Linked DNA regions of Microlunatus soli. The protein of the gene in region 1 interacts with the protein of each later gene in a pairwise test. Links are inferred from orthologs where the notes say so. Each region holds a gene or a part of one and is shown in the gene's direction. Other genes may lie near its edges.

What was found.
Region 2: the proteins of def (region 1) and BLU38_RS09835 interact in binary tests that used the Escherichia coli proteins (3 or more experiments, as listed by UniProt). The link is inferred for Microlunatus soli from one-to-one orthologs.

Annotation. Positions count from the first base shown.
Region 1 is NZ_LT629772.1:732,679-742,181, forward strand. The notes cover bases 4,041-7,040. They hold def (peptide deformylase), read left to right. Parts: upstream 4,041-5,216; coding sequence 5,217-5,864; downstream 5,865-7,040. Other genes in these bases: BLU38_RS03480 (amidohydrolase), read left to right, coding at 4,041-5,220; BLU38_RS03490 (hypothetical protein), read left to right, coding at 5,964-6,167; BLU38_RS03495 (DUF222 domain-containing protein), read left to right, coding at 6,302-7,040. In the rest of the region: BLU38_RS03465 (peptide ABC transporter substrate-binding protein), read right to left, coding at 1-1,246; BLU38_RS03470 (tyrosine recombinase XerC), read right to left, coding at 1,583-2,542; BLU38_RS03475 (lactonase family protein), read left to right, coding at 2,674-3,843; more of BLU38_RS03480, read left to right, coding at 3,889-4,040; more of BLU38_RS03495, read left to right, coding at 7,041-7,936; BLU38_RS03500 (hypothetical protein), read right to left, coding at 7,959-9,473. UniProt on the Escherichia coli protein: Removes the formyl group from the N-terminal Met of newly synthesized proteins. Requires at least a dipeptide for an efficient rate of reaction. N-terminal L-methionine is a prerequisite for activity but the enzyme has broad specificity at other positions.
Region 2 is NZ_LT629772.1:2,102,440-2,111,774, reverse strand. The notes cover bases 2,124-4,955. They hold BLU38_RS09835 (aspartate-semialdehyde dehydrogenase), read left to right. Parts: upstream 2,124-2,917; coding sequence 2,918-3,994; downstream 3,995-4,955. Other genes in these bases: BLU38_RS09825 (acetoin utilization protein AcuC), read left to right, coding at 4,860-4,955; proC (pyrroline-5-carboxylate reductase), read left to right, coding at 3,991-4,863; BLU38_RS09840 (CPBP family intramembrane glutamic endopeptidase), read right to left, coding at 2,124-2,758. Also shown: BLU38_RS09850 (proline dehydrogenase family protein), read left to right, coding at 1-735; BLU38_RS09845 (transglutaminase-like domain-containing protein), read right to left, coding at 743-1,738; more of BLU38_RS09840, read right to left, coding at 1,946-2,123; more of BLU38_RS09825, read left to right, coding at 4,956-6,032; BLU38_RS09820 (DUF1540 domain-containing protein), read right to left, coding at 6,096-6,383; BLU38_RS09815 (helix-turn-helix domain-containing protein), read left to right, coding at 6,707-6,937; BLU38_RS09810 (phosphotransferase family protein), read left to right, coding at 6,990-7,979; BLU38_RS09805 (hypothetical protein), read left to right, coding at 8,015-8,479; BLU38_RS09800 (DUF402 domain-containing protein), read left to right, coding at 8,710-9,210; BLU38_RS09795 (carboxylesterase family protein), read left to right, coding at 9,296-9,335.

The DNA of each region.
Region 1 (9,503 bases):
GCTGGTTGGCGTAGGCGTTGTACAGATCGTCCAGACCTGCGCCACCCGGATAGACGATCTCCATCTTCCCGGTCCAACCGCCCGCCTCGGCCAGCCGCTGCTTGGCCTTGTCGGGATGGAATTCGCAGAGTTCGCCACACAGGCCCTTGGGCGTACCGGGCTCGCCCGGCGGCGTCAAGGCGGTCGCCGGCTCCCAGATGCCGCCGTAGATCGCCTTGCTGACCGCCTGCCGGTCGATGGCCATCGAGATCGCCTCCCGGACCCGTTTGTCGGCGAATCTCTTGTCCCACAACGGAAGCCCGAGATAGTTCATCCCGAGGCCCTGGAACACGTGGGCGCGATCACCGAAGTCGGTCATCACCTGGTTCATCCGCGAGGCCGGCACGAAGACGATGTCGGTCGAGCCGGCCTGCACGTCGGTGTAGGCGGTCGTCATATCGGTGTACGGCTTGAAGGTGATCTTGTCCACCGTCGGCTTCGGCCCCTGGTAGCCGGACCAGGCCTTCATCGTGATCGGCTGGTTCTCCTGATAGGAACCCTGCATCTCGAACGGCCCGTTGCCGATCGGCTTGTGCGCGAACGCGTCAAGATCGTCATAGGCCGCCGCGGGCAGCGGGAAGAAGCCGGTCTGCGCCTGGGACAACTGCACCGGGAACTGTCCGTCGGGGCTCTGCAGCTTGACGGTGAAGGTGAGGGCGTCGACCTTCTTCAGCCCGGACAGTTCATCGGTCTTCGGCTTGCCCTTCGCCGGGTTCAACCGGTCGTAGCCGACGATGTTGGCCAACTGCCCGCTGTTCTCCCAGGCGTGCGGACCGTAGGCCTCGTAGTTCCATGCCTTGATGTAGCTGTCGGCGGTGACCTTCTCGCCGTTCTGGAAGGTCCAGCCCTTCCGGAGCTTGATCGTCCAGGTGGTCGCGTCGTCGCTCTCGACCGACTCCGCGGCGACGTACTGCAGTTTGTTGTCCTTGTCCATGGAGGTCAGCGGGGCGAACAGCACCATCGTCTGATCGAACGCGATGGTCTGGCGCAGCGGATTGAGGGTCACCGGGTCGTCGGTGGCGATGCTGATCGCCCTCGCCCCGTCCTCGGTACCGCCGCCACCTCCCGATGAGCACCCGGCCAACACCAACACCATGGCGATGCCTGCCGCGGCGATGCGCGCCGTGACGATCCGGGCCGACCACCGTCCCGACTCCCCCGACCGGTTCCCGGCCCACCCGGTGCCACTGCCCGAACGACCTGTCATGCCGACCTCCCGTTGTCGTGCGGCCCGATGCCTGGGAGTGATCATGACCACATCAACAGCGACTTGGGAAGTGGAAGATGCGGAAATTTCAGAATCGACTGAAACTTTAACCCGAGCGAAACACGTGCCGAACGCCGCAGTGCCCTGCGCCAGAAACCCGTTGAGGCAGTCGGCGGCTGAAGTGGTGAGCTGCAAGGCGGAGGAGGTGCGCATGCCGGGGCATGTAAGCCACCTGGCTTCGCAGCAGATCGCCGCTTCAGGCGTGAGTGGCCAACGAATTTATGACGCGCGACACGAGGAGCGGCGGTGGACAGTCGGTGGGGCCCCAGTGGCCGGTCAGGCGCGCGGATGGGCCTGCTCGAAGGCACGCCGCAGGCGTTCGTTGGTGACGTGGGTGTAGATCTGGGTCGTCGCGAGTGAGGAGTGCCCGAGCATCTCCTGGACACTGCGCAGGTCGGCGCCGCCCTCCAGCAGATGGGTCGCCATCGCATGCCGCAGCCCGTGCGGGCCGAGGTCCGGGGCCCCCTCGGTGACACCGAGTGCGCGATGCACGATCCGGCGCACCACGCGGGGGTCGATCCGACCGCCCCGCTCCCCCAGGAAGACCGCATTCCCCGACTTCGCACCGGCCAACTGCGCTCGGCCCGAGGCCAGCCAGCGTTGCAGCGCCCGCAGACCTGGTCCGCCGATCGGCACACTGCGCTCCTTACTGCCCTTGCCGAAGACCCGGAGCACCCGACGATCGGTGTCGAGGTCGGCCAGGTCCAGCCCGCACAGCTCGGACACCCGGATGCCGGTCGCGTACAGCGTCTCCAGGATCGCGACATCGCGGATCCCGACCGGTCCGCCGGCCTCCTCCGCGGCTGCCGTGGCCGCGGCCAGCATCCGGTCCGCCGCCGCCTGATCGATCGTCGCGGGTAGCCGACGCTGCTTCTTGGGTGACTTCAGTCCCGCCGCGATGTTGCGATCGACCCGCCCGGTCTGCTCGGCCCAACTCCAGAACACCCGGACAGCCGCCGATCGCCGCTGCACACTGGCCCGGGCCGAGCCCGCGGTCTGCTGCCGTGCCAACCAGCCGCGAAGATCCGGCAACTCGGCATCCTGCAGGCCGGCCATCCCGAGTTGCTGCAGGTGCAGCAGCATGCTTTGGATGTCGCCGGCGTAGGCCCGGACGGTGTGCTCGGAGAGCCGGCGTTCGGACCGCAGATGGCGTACGTAGTCGGCCGACAACCGGGCGAACTCCTCGCCCAGTTCCACTCGTGCCTCGCCCGCGTCGGGGTGCTGGTCGGCCACCATGGGACAACCTTTGCCCGGCCCACCGGCCGCGGCAAGCCGCCACGCGTACCGCACCGGGTCAGTATTGCCAACCACATCGGTATCGCAGGCCGGCTCGGTATTGCTGGGCAGAAAGTGATATCCAAGTGCCCATGACCGAAACCAGCGGCGATCCGACCACCGACGCCCCGTCGACGGATTCCCCCTCCACCGAAGACCAGTCGACGGAAGCGAGCGAGGCTCAGCCGACGACGTCGGCCCCGACCTTCGACCCTCCCGAGTACGTCTTCGTCGGCGGCTACACCGACGAGATGGGCGGGACGGCGAAGGGCCTGACGATGTACGGGACCGGGGCGGGGTCGGACGGGTCGGGTGCCGAGGCCGCGGACGCCGGGACCGTCGCCGCGGTGGCCTCGCTCGGGTTGGCCTCGCCGTCGTACGTGATCAAGCATCCGTCCAAGCCGTGGCTGTATGCGGTCCATGAGAGCTCGCCGGGCCAGGTGTCGGCGATCCGGTATGACGACGACGGCCTGCATCTGATCAACACCGTGGACAGCGGCGGCGACGGCGGTTGCCATCTCTGCTTCGACCACAGCGGCGACTTCCTGGTGGTCGCGCACTACACCAGCGGGTCGATCGCCAGCTTTGCACTGGAACCCAACGGCGCCCTGTCCGAGCGCAAGGGGCTGCTGGAGTTCAGCGGGTCCGGACCCGACGCCGAGCGGCAGTCCTCCGCCCACGCCCACCAGGTGGTGTCGGTCGGGCAGGCGATCATGGTCCCCGACCTCGGCAGCGACGCCGTGCACATCGTCCGGATCGACGACGCGGGCGAGCTCACGCCGGCAGGAGATTCGATCAAGCTTCCGGACGGTTCGGGCCCGCGTCATCTGGTGGTCAGCGGCCGTCATCTGGTGGTCGCCTGCGAGTTGTCGGCAACGTTGTGGGTCGGAGCCCTGGACGCCGCGGTCGGCGCCGCCGGCAACTCCGTCCCGACCTCGACCAAGCAGACCGAGGAGCGGATCTACCCGTCGGCACTGGTCGCCTACGGTGACCAACTGGTGGTGGCCAACCGGGGCGCGGACACACTGGGCATCTTCACCCTGGACGCGTTCGGTACGCCGCACCCGCTGACCGAGATCGACTGCGGCGGCAGCTGGCCGCGGGACGTGACGGTCGACGGCGAGCAACTCTGGGTCAGCAACCAGCAGAGCGACACCGTCAGCGTGATCAAGCCCGCCGCCGTCAGCAACCGGCCCGAGGACTGGCCGGTCGTCCATCAGCTGTCGACCGGCGCTCCGGCCCGCGTGATCCCGACACGGTAGCGTTGGCACCCGCCCGAAGGGCGTACAACGAGCAAGGAGGCCCTCGTGGCAAGAGCATCCCGGCGACGTGCCGGCGCAGACACCGGCCCGGCACGCCCGGAGACCGCGCCGACTGATTCCAGGGCAGGGAATTCCGTCCTGGGACAGGCCGTCGGCGGCCAGGACCGGGCCATCGTGGGTGGCCGGGTGCTGCCGATCACCGGACCGGTGATCGAGAACGGCACCGTCCTGATCTCCGACGGCAAGATCACCGCCGTCGGGGACAAGGTCAAGGTCGACAAGGACGTCCCGGTCATCGACGCGACCGGCAAGTGGGTGCTGCCCGGCTTCCTGGAGTCACACGGCCACGTCGGTGTGCACGAGGAGGGCAACGGCTGGGCCGGCAACGACACCAACGAGATGACCGATCCGGTCGGTGCCCGGTTCCGTGCGCTGGACGCGATCAACCCCGCCGACGAGGGATTCGCCGACGCCCTGTCCGGCGGTGTGACCGCCGTCGTGGTCAAGCCGGGCTCGGGCAACCCGATCGGTGGGCAGACCGTCGCGATCAGGACCTGGGGTCGGATGGTCGACGAGATGGTGATCAAGCAGCCGGTCAGTGTGAAATCGGCCCTCGGCGAGAACCCGAAGCGGGTCTACGGCGACAAGCAGAAGCTGCCCTCCACCCGGCTCGGTGTGGCGTCGGTGATCCGGGACGCGTTCCTCGGCGCCCAGGATTACGTAGCGCGTCGGGAGCAGGCGGCTGCCGAGGACAAGCCGTTCACCCGGGACAGCAACAACGAGGTGCTGGCCGCGGTGTTGGCCGGCGATCTGCCCTGGTGCCAGCACACGCACCGCGCCGACGACATCGCGACGGCGATCAGGCTGTCGGAGGAGTTCGGCTACCGACTGGTGATCAACCACGGCACCGAGGGCCATCTGCTCGCCGATGTGCTGGCGGAGAAGGACATTCCGGTGATCATCGGTCCGCTTTTCACCTCCCGGAGCAAGGTCGAGGTCAACCAGCGCCACCTGCGCAATCCGGGCCTGTTGGCCGATGCCGGTGTGACCATCGCCATCACCACCGACCATCCGGTGGTGCCGATCAACTTCCTCGTCTACCAGGCGATCCTGTCGGTCAAGGACGGACTCGACCCGGCGAAGGCGTTGGAGGCGTTGACGATCAACCCGGCGCGGATGCTCGGGCTGGATGCGTCGATCGGCTCGCTGGAGGTGGGCAAGGACGGTGACGTGGTGATCTGGGACGGCGACCCGCTGGACATCATGAGCCGCGCCGAGCAGGTGATCATCGGCGGCCGGCCGGTCTATGCCTTCGACCATGATCAGGGAGTCGGCGTGACCGCCGATCCGTACACCGTGCTGAGGAGTGCACAGTGACCGAGCAGCAGACGGCGCACGAACCGGATCAGCAGCGGCCGGCCGACACCCCGAGCAAGATCACAACGGTGTCCGACCTGATCGACGGCGGCACCGTGCTGCCGATCACGCGCTGGGGCGAGCCGGTGATGCATCACCCGTCGACACCGGTGACCAGCTACGACGACGATTTGCACACGCTGATCCGCAACATGTTCGCCACGATGGCCGCCGCGGACGGCGTCGGACTGGCCGCGCCACAGGTCGGGGTCGATCTGTCGCTGTTCGTCTACGACTGCCCCGACGAGGATCGGCGGCGGCACATCGGCGTCTTCTGCAACCCGGTCGTGACGCTGCCCGAGGGCAAGGATCGCAAGCTCGACTACGTCGACGAGGGCTGCCTGTCGCTGCCGGGGGCGTACATCGAACTGGCCCGGCCGGACTTCGCCAGTTGCACCGGGCAGGATGCCTTCGGCAACGACATCACCGTCGAGGGCAACGGCTATTTCGCCCGCTGCCTGCAGCACGAGACCGATCACCTCAACGGCATGGTCTTCGGTGACCGGCTTGCGGCCCGAGCACGCAAGAAGCTGTACGCCCAGCATCGCGACGTCGCCGACCGCTACCCCGCCGATTGGCCGGCATCGCCCAAGATCGACAGCTGACCCACCGGAGGGCTGGATGCGTCAGGGGCACCACGGCCTCAGGCGGCACCCGAGCGGCAGCGGTCTCCGTCGCATCCCGCCCAGACGCCGGAGTCCTTGATGCCCATCACGACAGCGCCACCGCTGTCGCTGTCACCGATCTGCGCGTTCACCGTCCCCGGAGCCGCCGATCACGACGTTGGAATCGTCGTAGCTGACGACGCCGCGGTTGCCGTGGGACCGCTCTGGTCGCCGCACGACGTCGGTGCCGGGGTGGTCTACCTCGATTCACCGGCCGCCGGCTCGTCACCGGTGAGTGGCTGACGATCGATGGCGGCTGCAGCACCGTCGGGTGGTCGGATAGGTAGAGTCGCGCCTTGGTCACTTTTGTCAGATCCCTGTCCCGGTTGGGTTCTGAGCCCTCAAGAGTGTCTGACCCGACGGCTACTGTCGTTGTCATGATCGATGCGATCGGGCTGCAGCAGAACAGCCTGGCGTCGACGGGTCTTGACCCGTCGACGTTGGGCAATGCTCAGCTGCTCGATCATGTCCAAGCCTTCCGGTGGCTGGAGCGGGCCGGGATCAACAGCATCCTGATCTTGGCTGCGGACTGGGCCGACCGACATCCAGCCGACAGCATTGATCGCTACCAACTCGACGTCCGCGGCGGCGACCGTTCCGTCCGACCCGGCGGTTCCGGCACGCCGTCGATGGCGAGGTTCGCGATCACCGAGTTCGCCTCTAGCTTGGGGAAGCCGACCGGCAGCGGTGAACGGATGATCGGCGACGCCTTGGATCTGCGCCATCGGCTTCCCCGACTGTGGCGACGCCTGTGCAACATGGAGATCGACGGCCGCGACTGCCAAACGATCGCCCGCGAGACCCATCATTTGACGCCGGAGCAGGCGCTGCAGGTGGACGCGTCGATCGCCGACTTGGTCGGTCGCTGGTCGTTCGGACGGTGGATGAAGCATCTGGAGTCCCGGATCATCGAGGTCGACGCCGAGAACATACAGAAGCTGGCCGAGCAGGCCGCCCACGAGATCGGCCTCTATCTCGGCCAGAGTAATGATCACGGTCTCAAGACCGTCTATGCCCGACTCCCGGCACCGATCGCGATCCGGTTGTATGCCCAAGCCGACCGAGTCGCCGACATCCTCCAACGGCGCGGCCATACCGGCACCAAAGGTGAACGGCATGCCGAGGCGCTCGACATCATGACCCGGCCGTTGGAACACCTGAAGCTGCTCGCCGAGGACACCGCCCCCACGCTGTTCGATCCCGACCCGGATGACGACTCGCTGTTGCCCACGCCGTCCATGCCGAATCAGGCCGCCGACCATGATCATTCCGCCGCCGATGATGATCACTCCGCATCCGACGAGCCGCCGCCCGAAGCCGAGGACCTTCCACCCGAACCTGAGCCGGACGACGACACCGGCGATGATGTGCCGGTCGGGCCGTCCCGGTTCCCGCGCATCGAGCAGGATCGGCGACTTGCCGAGTTGGCGATCAAGGCGATCGGACAGATCGATCCCGCAAAGCTTCGGCCCAACGCCACGTTGTATGTGCACATCGCCCGGGAGACCTTGGAGAACGGTCTCGGCGTCGCCCGGGTCGAGGACGTCGGCCCGATCGTGTCCAGCCTGGTTGCCGACTGGCTCCGGGGCTGCGATGTCACCGTCAAGCCGGTTGTTGATCTTGCCGCGGACCTGACACCGGTGGATTCCTATGAGATCCCGAAGGCGATGCGGGAGCGGATGCTACTGAAGTTTCCGGGCAGCATCTTTCCGTTCTCCGGTGTCACCGGACGGCATGTTGATCTTGATCACAGCATCCCGTATGTGCCGGGGTTCCCAGGTCAGACCCGGGAGGACAATCTCGGTCCCAAGGGCCGCGGCGAACACAACGTCACGACCCACGGCTTCTGGCGGCGTCGACAACCGTCGCCCGGAACACACGTGTTTCGGGCGCCTCACGGCAGAGTCTTTCTGGTCAATCAGACCGGCAGTTTCAATCTCGGATCTGGATCCTTCGCCCAGACGATCTGGCGTGCCGCCGCGCCCCAAGCAGCAGCAAAGGTCGACACCTGACCCTCCGGAACGGCTGAGTGCGTCAGGGGGCACCGGAGCGGCAGCGGTCTCCTTCGCATCCAGCTCGGACGTCGGAGTGCTTGATCCCCATCACGACGGCGCCACCGGTGTCGCTGTCACCGATCTGCGCGTTCACCGCCCCGGAGCCGCCGATCACGACGTTGGAATCGTCGTAGCTGATGACGTTGCGATTGCCGTGGGACCTGATCGACACGTCATCGATGCCATCGGCACCGATCACGAGCGCGTCGTCACCGTCGGCGGTGGAGGCGCCCTCGTCGGTCACGCTGGCCCGAGCTCGTGCCCGGTCGGCCGCTATCGGGGTGTCGGCGGCCGGACGGTTACTGTCGGCGCGGCCGCCGGATCTGGCACGTTCGACCGGCACGCCCCGGTCCGCCGAATCTGCCTCGTGCTCGGCTGAGCCTTCCTTGTCCGCATGGGTCCTGGCGTCCGCCGGCTCCTCGTCCTCGGCTTCTTCTGAACCCTCGTCCGCTTCCTCCTGATCCTCCCTGTCGCCGGAGTTTCCGGAGCGGACCGTCGACCCCGAGACGTCGACCGCGTTCAGGCCACTGGAGTCGGTGTCGCCGGTGTTGGCGTTGATCCGTCCGTTGCGGTTGATGAAGACGTTCGAATCGTCGTAGGTGACGATCTGATCATCACCGCGGACGTTGACCGAGTGGTCCTCGAGCCCGCTGATCGAGGTCGCGCCACCGCTGCGGGATCCGAGGCCGGACAGCACGCCGGCGAGTGATCCGTCGGACATCGCCTCGGCCGGTTCCCGTTGTCCGTCAGGCCTGTCGGCCAGGTCACTGATCGATCCGGCGGCCGTCGTCGGTCGCTGCGGGCGTACTCGGAGCGGCGATCCCGATCCGGTCGACCGCCCGGAAGCCAGCGCGGATTCTCGCGTGTCCAGGGCGACGACGCCACTGGCCGAAACGGCTCCGGTGTTGGCGATCAGCCTGCCGTCGTCGCCGATGTACACGATGCCGCCGTTCGCCGCGACGATCGACGCGGTCTGCTCGCTCCACGACGGCGCGACCTCGTTGATCACGGTCGTCGAAGGTTCGGGTCCCTGCCGGGTCCGATCGTGCGGACGAGGCGGTGCGGCCTGTCCGCCGGCTACGTCGGAGCGGCCGGTCTCCCGGCGTTGCGGATGTCCGACCGCACCAGGACGGGTCTGCTCCGGTCCGAACATCGCGACCTGTTGCCGGGTTACGGTTTCGGCCGCACGTCTGCCGAGGGGGGCCAGGTCGTCGCTGCTCGAAGTCTCCGTCCGTCCAACCGGTCGCTGTGGTGCGACGGTGCCCGGAGCCATCGGATCGTCCAGACAGCCGAACGGCGAAAACCACGGGCCGGTCGGCACGGCGGGTGCCCCGGCGTCGCCGGTGATCAGCGTGATCGCCGGGACAGCTGGTGTTACAGGCTGGATTCGGCCGGCATCGAGGCGCTGCTCGCCCACGATGTCGCGGACGATCCAACCCGCGAGTGCAAAGACTGCGCCGAGTAGCACGGCACAGATGATCGTCGAACGTTTCACGATGGTGCCCTTCCCCGAGGTGATGCAGAG
Region 2 (9,335 bases), 1.4 Mb from region 1 along the record:
CTTGATCAACTCCGGGTCGCGGGACTGGCCGAGCAGGCCGAGGTGTCGGTCAAGTTGTCGGCGATCGGTCAGGACCTTGCCGACGACGGCAACGCCCGCGCCGTGGCCAACGCCAGACGGATCTGTCAGGCCGCCCGAGACGCCGGCACCGCGGTCACCATCGACATGGAGGATCACTCCAAGACCGACGCCACCCTGGAGGCGGTATCCGAACTCCGCAAGGACTTCGGTGACCTCGGCGTCGTGCTGCAGTCCTACCTGCGGCGGACCGAGGAGGACTGCCGCCGGCTGGCCGAGGCCGGCTCCCGGGTCCGGCTGGTCAAGGGGGCCTATTCCGAATCACACGATGTCGCGCACACCGACCGGCACGAGATCGACAAGGCCTTCGTACGCTGCCTGAAGATCTTGATCGAGGGCGACGGCTATCCGATGATCGCCACCCACGACCGCCGGCTCACTGCGATCGCCGAGACGCTGGCGATCAAGGCCGCCCGCAAGCCGGGCGATCTTGAGTTCCAGATGCTGTACGGGATCGGCGTCGCCGAGCAGGAACGCCTGCTGCACAAGGGACATCGGGTCCGCGTCTACCTCCCGTACGGGTCGGATTGGTACGGCTATCTGGTCCGCCGACTGGCCGAACGCCCCGCCAACCTCTTCCTGCTCGCCGGTGCCGTCACGCACCGGGTCGTCAACGGCCCCACCGCTCGACACTCCGCCATCCCGTCGCGCCGCTGACCGAAGATCACTGAGCCTGTCGACGGCCCGTCGATCGCGTGCCCCTGGTGCCGGGACGCCTGGTCAGATCGGTGGTGCGCGCGGGATCTCCGCGCGGGGACATGGTGCGCACGCTCGTGCCCGGCCCGACGGTCGGATCCGAGCGCATCCGCTCGATCAGCTGACGCTCGGCGTCGGCATCGCCGGAGTCGGCAGCGACGATCAACGCGGACAGTTCATCGGCGAGTCGGGCCTCAGCTGTGGTGACGCCGTCCGGTGAGCTCATTCCCGGCCACGTGTCCCAGACCAGCAACTCGTGCCCCGCTCGGAACGCCGCATCGTAGAAGACCGCCCCCTGCATGTACCAAGCACCGCCGACGCCGACACCCGGACCGGCACCGTAGGTCCGTGGATCGATCGTCCCGGCCCGGTATGCCAACCAGCACTCGGCCGCGGTGGTGAAGGGTGCGTCGGGACCGTGCGGGATGTCCTGAGGAGTGGTCAACCGTTCCATCGGCTCGCCGACTTCCGGATCGAAACGCAACCAGCGCATCTCCTCCGACAGCCAGATCTCCACGATCACATGGTCGGCGCCGTAGTCCTGGTGGAAGTAGTGCGCGAAGCCGTACCGGAGCCTTGCCGGCACGCCGTGCTGACGCAGCACGGCGACGCTGAACAGGGAGTGATCGCGACAGCAGCCCTGGACCTTGGAGATCGGATCGCGCTCGACGTCCAGCGGTTGCGGATGCCGCTGTTGATCAAGATCGAGGATCGCTGCGATCCACCGGGCATCGATGTCGTCCCTGGTCTCCTCGGGTAACTTCAGGCCTGAAGCCCGATAGTGGATGATCAGGTTCCGAGCCACGGCGGACAGCTTTTCGATCTGCGCAGGCACGGCCAGCAGGAGGTCGGCATACGGACCGGGATCGGAATACGCGGTGTGCACCGCCCACTGTCTCGGGTCGTACCCGTTCGGCGACGATACGTCGGATCGCCGACCTGGCAGGTTCTGCGCTTCGGTCATGAAGCGAGTCCAGCACGTCGCGCACCGTCGCGGTCAAGCTCGGCAGCGCATCATTCCGGCCGACCGCCGGAATGGCGACGTACGGAGGGGGCCCGTCTACCCTTCGCCGGCTGAGCCCGGTCGTCCGGTGGTCCCGCCGGACCTGGTCGATCTTCGACAGGCTCCGAACCACTTACAACCAACTGACCCTTACAACCAGCTGACCCCTTACAACCAACTGACGTGGGGTGCCAGCAGGGCGTAGCCGACGAAGGCGGCGATGTCGAGCAGGGTGTGGGCGATCACCAACGGCATCACCCGCTTCCACTTCAGATAGATCAGCCCGAAGATCACGCCCATGATCAGGTTGCCGGTGAAGCCGCCGAAGCCCTGATAGAGGTGATAGCTGCCGCGGACCAACGCACTGACGATGATGATCACCGGCCAGACCAGTTGCTGGCCGCGCCAGGTCAACTGTCGAAGCCGGGTGTAGAGGAAGCCGAGCATGATCACCTCCTCCACGACGGCGTTCTCAGCGGCCGACAGGATCAGCACCGGAACCGTCCACCAGTTGTCGCCGAGGCCGGAAGCCTGCACCTGGGTGTTCAGCCCGAGCGCCCGGGCGCCGAGGTAGAGGCCGAGGCCGGGGATCCCGATGCAGAGTGCGGTCAGGGTGCCCAGACCGAGATCGAAGCCGGGACGGCGCAGGTCGAAGCCGATCACCTGGCCGGGGCGGCGGATCCCGGCCGGATTGTGCAGCCAGAGCAGATAGAGCGCGAGCAGCACCGGCACCAACGGGAAGGCGATGTTGACGACCTGGTAGGACAGATCGAGCCAAGGCCGGTCCGGGGTGACCGACGAGTTCAGCGACGACGACTGTTCGTTCAGGGCCTTCTGCTGGGTCAGCCGATCGGCGATGCTGAGGATCGAATAGATCGCCGACTGCCCGAGCGAGAGCCCGAGCACGATCAGCACCTCGGCCCGGATCCAACCCGCTGATCTCGTCCCCGCGGCATCCGGCGCCGTCGTCGCATCGCTCACCCGACCATCTTCCGCCCCCACGGTTCCCGCGCAAGTTCGAGGCTGCCGCGGAGTCTGTGGAACGCGCGGGAACCTCGAAGGTGCGCGGGAACGGGGAATCGGTGTCCAGTCGGTGGCGGCGATGCGGCCCCAGGCGGGTCGGGCTTCTATGCTCGGGGCATGCGTATTGGAGTATTCGGTGCGACCGGTCAGGTCGGCGGCGTGATGCGCCACCTCCTGGACGAGCGCGGTTTCGACGTGTCCGAGATTCGCTACTTCGCCTCTGCGCGGTCGGCGGGGAAGACGTTGCCATGGAAGGACGGTGAGATCACCGTCGAGGATTCCGAGACTGCCGATTTCAGCGGTCTGGACATCGCACTGTTCTCCAACGGCAAGTACGCCTCCAAGGCGCTGGCGCCGAAGGTCGCCGCCGCCGGTGCGGTCGTGATCGACAACTCCTCGGCCTGGCGGATGGATCCCGACGTCCCGCTGGTCGTGTCCGAGGTCAATCCCGAGGATGCGGTCAATCCGCCGAAGGGGATCATCGCCAACCCCAACTGCACCACGATGGCCGCGATGCCGGTGCTGGCGCCGCTGCACCAGGCCGCCGGCCTCAACCGGCTGATGATCGCCACCTATCAGGCCGTCTCGGGCTCGGGTGGTGTCGGTGTCGACGAACTCGACGGTCAGGCCCAGGCAGTCACCGGCGACGCAGCCAAGCTCGCCTTCGATGGCTCCGCGGTCAACTACCCGGAGCCGAACGTCTACGCCAAGCCGATCGCGTTCAACGTGCTGGCACTTGCCGGTTCGATCGTCGACGACGGCACGCTGGAGACCGACGAGGAACAGAAGCTCCGCAACGAGTCCCGCAAGATCCTGCACCTGCCGGACCTGCTGGTCGCCGGGACCTGCGTCCGGGTTCCGGTCTACACCGGGCATTCGTTGGCCATCCATGCCGAGTTCGACAACGATCTCAGCCCCGAGCAGGCGACCGCGCTGCTCGGTGAGGCGGCCGGCGTCGAGCTCAGCGACGTCCCGACCCCGCTGGAGGCAGCCGGCAAGGATCCGGCGTTCGTCGGTCGGATCCGTGCCGATCAGTCCGCACCCGCGGGCAAGGGGTTGGTGCTGTTCGTGAGCAACGACAATCTGCGCAAGGGTGCGGCGCTGAACGCGGTCCAGATCGCCGAGCAGATCGCGACCCGGATCGCCGGACCGGCGGGATCGTTCGGACGTCCCGAGGAACTGGTCGCCCCGTGAGCCAACGGCCGGTCCGGCTGGCGATCATCGGCGCCGGTGTGATGGGCGAGACGGTGTTCTCCGGGCTGCTTCGGGCCGGCTGGGACGCCGCCGACATCGTCGCCACCGTCCGGCGGCCCGAACGCGGCGACGAGTTGGCACAGCGCTACGGCATCCGGGTGCTGGGTAACACCGAGGCCGCGGCGGCTGCCGCGACCGTGCTGGTCGCGGTCAAACCGCAGGACATCACCGCCGTGCTGGACCAGATCGGACCGGCGCTGCGGCCGGGTGCCCTGGTGGCCTCGCTGGCCGCCGGTGTGGCGACCGACGTGATCGAGGCACACCTGCCGTCCGGTACGCCGGTCGTCCGGGTGATGCCGAACACCCCGGCCCAGGTCGACGAGGGGATGGCGACGCTGTCCGGTGGCAAGCACACCGAGTCCGACCAGGTCGAACAGGTCGCCAAGCTGTTGTCGGCGACCGGCGAGGTTGTGATCGTCCCGGAGAAGTATCAGGACGCCGTCACCGCGATCTCCGGCACCGGCCCGGCGTACCTGTTCCTGGTGGTCGAGGCGATGATCGAGGCCGGCGTCCACCTCGGGCTGCCGCGGCACACCGCTACCGAGTTGGCGGTGCAGACCATGTACGGCTCGGCCAAGCTGCTGAAGGAGACCGGCGATCATCCGACCGTGCTGCGTGAGCGGGTGACCTCGCCCGGCGGCACCACCGCGGCCGCCATTCGGGTGCTCGAGGACCACAAGGTCCGCGCCGCCTTCCTCGGTGCGATGGAAGCCGCCCGGGACCGCAGTCGTGCGCTGGCCGAAGCCGCCCGTGACGAGGCCGGACAGAACGGGGCCGACGAGGCTCCGGGAAGGAACGCCCCCGCATGAGTGCCGATGCGGCGCCCACCCGGTCGGCTGAGGCCAGGCTGATCCTGTCCGATCTGCTCACCCGCTACGACTTCGGCGCGCTGCATCCGATGGCCCCCGGCCGGGTGAAGAGTGCGGTCACGCTGGCCAAGGCGCTCGGCGTCCTGGAGCACCTGCAGGTGGTCGAACCGCCGGCGCCGAGCGACGCGCTGATCCGCCGGGTGCACACCGACGACTACATCGACGCCGTACGGGCCGGCGAGCCCGATCCGATCCACGGACTGGGCACCACCGACAATCCGGTGTTCCCACGGATGCACGAGGTGAGTTCCCAGGTCGCGGCGGCCAGTGTCGAGGCGGCTCGGTCGGTCTGGCAGGGCGAGGTCCGGCGGGCGGTCAACATCGCCGGCGGCTGGCATCACGCGATGCCCTCGGCGGCCAGCGGCTTCTGCATCTACAACGATCTGGCGATCGCGATCGACTGGTTGCTGCAGCAGGGCTGCGAACGGATCGCCTACGTCGACGTCGACGTTCACCACGGCGACGGCGTCCAGACGATCTTCTACAACGATCCGCGGGTGCTGACGATCAGCCTGCATGAAACGCCGGTCCGACTGTTCCCCGGGACCGGATACCCGCACGAGACCGGCGGACCGGCGGCGGTCGGCAGTGCGGTCAATGTGGCGTTGCCCTCGGGGACCGACGACCGGGGTTGGCTGCGGGCGTTCGACGCGGTGGTGCCGGAGGCGTTGGCAGCGTTCAAGCCGACCATCCTGATCAGTCAGCACGGCTGCGACTCACACCGGCACGATCCGCTGGCCGATCTGCGGCTGAGCGTTGACGGCCAGCGGGCGTCGTACCTGGAGATCGCGCGACTGGCCGACGAACTGACCGACGGGCGCTGGGTGGCAGCCGGGGGCGGCGGCTACGCCCTCGTCGACGTCGTACCGCGGGCCTGGGCGCACCTGTTGGGCATCATTTCCGGTCGGCCGATCCCGCCCCAGACGCAGATCCCACAGAGCTGGCGCGATCAGCAGGGCGCGGACGCACCGGAGAGCATGACCGACGGCAGTCCGATCGACTTCGCTCCGATGAGCGAGGGCTTCGATCCCGCGAGCCGGTTGGATCAGGCGATCCTGGCCACCCGGCGGGCCGTGTTCCCCGAGCTCGGCCTGGATCCCGAATTCTGACCGGATCCCGAACTCTGACCGGATCCCGAATTCTGCCCGGATCCTGAACTCTGCGCGGCTGGTTCAGCGGGCGCTGAAGGTGAGGCAGTCGGCGACGTCACCGGCAGGACCGATCTCGACGCTTTCGGCCGAACACTCCAACGAGGAGTTGTGGACGCAGTCAGTGCGGTGACAGGCGCCGACGTGGCCGGTCTCGGCGCCGCCGCCCTTGTGGCCGTCGGCGAAGTAGGTGCCGCAGGCCGAGGTCTCCTCGATCACGGTGATCGCGCCGGCGTGGCAGTCGTGGTCGTGGTTGTAGGAGCAGCCCTCGACGCTGCAGGTATTGACGATCGGCAGGCTCATCGTGGTCATCGTCGCCTCCAGTTGGGTTCCTCGGATGTGGCCCCAGTGATCCTTCGATGTGGCGCAGGTCACTCAGTCACTGTCCACGATGCACCCGGAACCCGTCGCCGTCCAGCCAGGTGAGGCTGGCCTTAACGTCCGATCAGGGTGCTCGTCACCCCCGGCGCAGGGAAAGTGTCAGGCATTGGTCAAGCTCTGTTCGCGGCGTGTCGGCGGAATTTCGACGCCGCGGCTTTCCCAATTGCCCCGTTTGCCACTAGTCTCACAGCAGATGCGCGCACGACGCTGGAGGGGAAGCCAGCCACGACGCGGATCGGAAACGGTGTGCTCTGATGACCAATCAGCCTGACTCGCCGGGCGTGACCCCGATCGACGGGACGCTCTCCGGCGTGAAGTTCCTGACCGTCGCCGAGGTGGCGTCGGTGATGCGCGTGTCGAAGATGTCGGTTTACCGGATGATCCACTCCGGGGAACTCGAGGCGGCCAGGTTCGGCCGAAGCTTCCGAGTGCCCGAGAAGGCCGTCCACGACTATCTCCGCGGCTCCTACTTCGAGACCGGGTAGGCCTCAACGGCTTCCCAGCTCTGACAGCACACCTCGGCTGACGACCGCAAACGTGCCAGGCCCGCCCTCGCGCGAGATAGCTCCGCGCGCGCTGGAGATCGTCCTGACGCCACCGCAACGTGCGCGGCTGCGTACGGTGCTCGATCTGCCGGACCTGTCCGCGGTCGAACTGACCGGGGAGGGCTGGCATCGCTTCGCGATCCTGGCACCGGATTGCGTCGTGTTGTTGCCGCGCAGCCACCGGTGGGTGCCCGGGCTCGAGCGGGAGGCGGCGGCCCTGCCGCTGTTGGAGCAGTACGGCATTGCCGCCCCGCGGCTGATCGCCCGGCTCGACGACGAGGAACTCTGGCCCTACCCGGTCAGCGTCATCTCCCGCGGTCCTTGGCGGACCTGGGCAGCAGTCCAGGATCGTGCCGACCGCGAACGCTGGCAGCAGATGTTGGCCGAACTCGCCGAACTGATCGCCGGCTGTCACCGCATTGACGTCGCCGCCGTGCCGGAGACACTGCGGTCGTCACCACCGGCCAGCCCCGATCCGCTGGAACGCACGCTGTGGCATGTGGAGGACTACCTCCGCCCTGGGGTGTTGGAGGAACTCTGCAGGTCGCTGGCGGATGCGGCACTGCTTTCAGCCCACCGGGCAGGGGTCTGGATGAAGATCATGTCGCCGTGCCTGGACATGCCCTCGACCTTTGCGCATCGGGATCTGAACGAGGGCCAGATCATGATCAACTCCGACGGTGCCGTGGCCGGCCTGATCGACTGGGAGAGTGCCGGTGTCCAGCATCCGCTGAGCGACCTCGACTTCGGTGGCTGGGGTCCGGGCGTCTGGCAGCACGAACCGGAGATGTCCGTGCTGCGCAAGGGATTCTGGCGCCACTACGTTCGTGCGCGCGGAGGTGATCTTCCCGACTGGCTGCCGGTCCAGCTCTTCATGACGATCATCGGTGCGCCACCACCGGAGGGCCACACCACAGCCTGGACCGAGCAGCGCCGGGACCGTACGATCGCCAACCTGCGGGCCGTCGACGCGATGATCTGAGCTGCCGACCCGCTCGGCGGTGGAAGGATGGCCAGGTGGACGATCACGAATCGGCCGCGGACGGCGAGCCGGTCACACCGCCGCTGGCAGACGCTCTGCGTGTGATCATCGCGCTGCGGGAGCATGGCCTCGAACCGGCGGTCGGTGGCTCGGGACTGCTGCTCGGCCTGGGCCTCGTCCATGTCGCCCACGACTGGGATATCACCGTCGACGCTCCGGTCGCTCACGTGTTGGACGCGTTGACGATCGGTGGACTGGCCTATCGGGACGAGACCCTGACCGGCGGCGTCTACGCCTCCGATCGCAGACTCGTCCTCGACGGTCCGGTCGATCTGCTGGTGAACTTCGCCCTGCACGGACCGAACGGAGTGGAGCCGATGCCGTCGCGCGTGACGGCCCACTGGCGTGGGCTTCCGCTGGCCGACCCGACCGTCTGGGCCCGTGCCTACCGGATCATGGGGAGGATCGACAAGGCGATCCTGCTTGATGGGCACCGGTGACGGCGATCGGCCGATGGTCCGCTGCGGACCCGTCGCAGACACCTGTGTGGGCGGGTGCCACCCTGCTGCGAGAACCCACACCTCGGATCGCCACCGACATGATCATCTGCACTGTTGCCGCGGTGCAGGTCGCGGCGAGCTTCGCAAGCAAAGTTGCGATCAGCTTCGGCCCGGACGCGCCGCATTGGGGATGCTTTGACGAATCGGATCCGACGGTAGCGTCGGCTCCCGTGTCAGAACAGTGGAAGGTCACCAAGAACAAGCTGACGGGGGAGTCCCGTGCCTGGCATGCCGATCTGCTGGCCGAGGACGAGTACGGCACCTGGTTGTACGCACCCGCCGGCACGACGAACCGTGATCGGGCGGGGAGACCCGTCAGTCGGCTGGCCATGGACGGTGTCCAGCTCATTACCCGTGCTGCGTGGTGGACTGCCTGGTGGTGGCAGGACGGTGGCATCACAGTCGACATCGCTACTCCTGCGGAGCGTGCGGCGAACTCCGCTGACTATGTCGATCTTGAGCTCGATCTGTGGTCCAGGGGCAACGACTTCGGGTTGGTCGACCAGGACGAGTACGACGCCGCTCGGGATGCCGCGATGATCACCGACGAGCAAGATCACCACGCGCGGGCTGCGGCAACGGTCGTGTGTCGAATGCTGGCCGGGCACGACGAGCCGTTCGCCACCCTCGGTACGCAGTGGCTGCGATGGGCGCAGGCCACTGCCCGATAGGCGGTCGGCGATGCCGCGGTCCCGAAGGGCGGGATCCGCGCTCGCGAGGTGCTGCGTGTGTTGCCGAGTGTGATCAACTTCTCGAATGGATAACCAACGCTTCCGGGCTGCCGAACGCGCCGGCG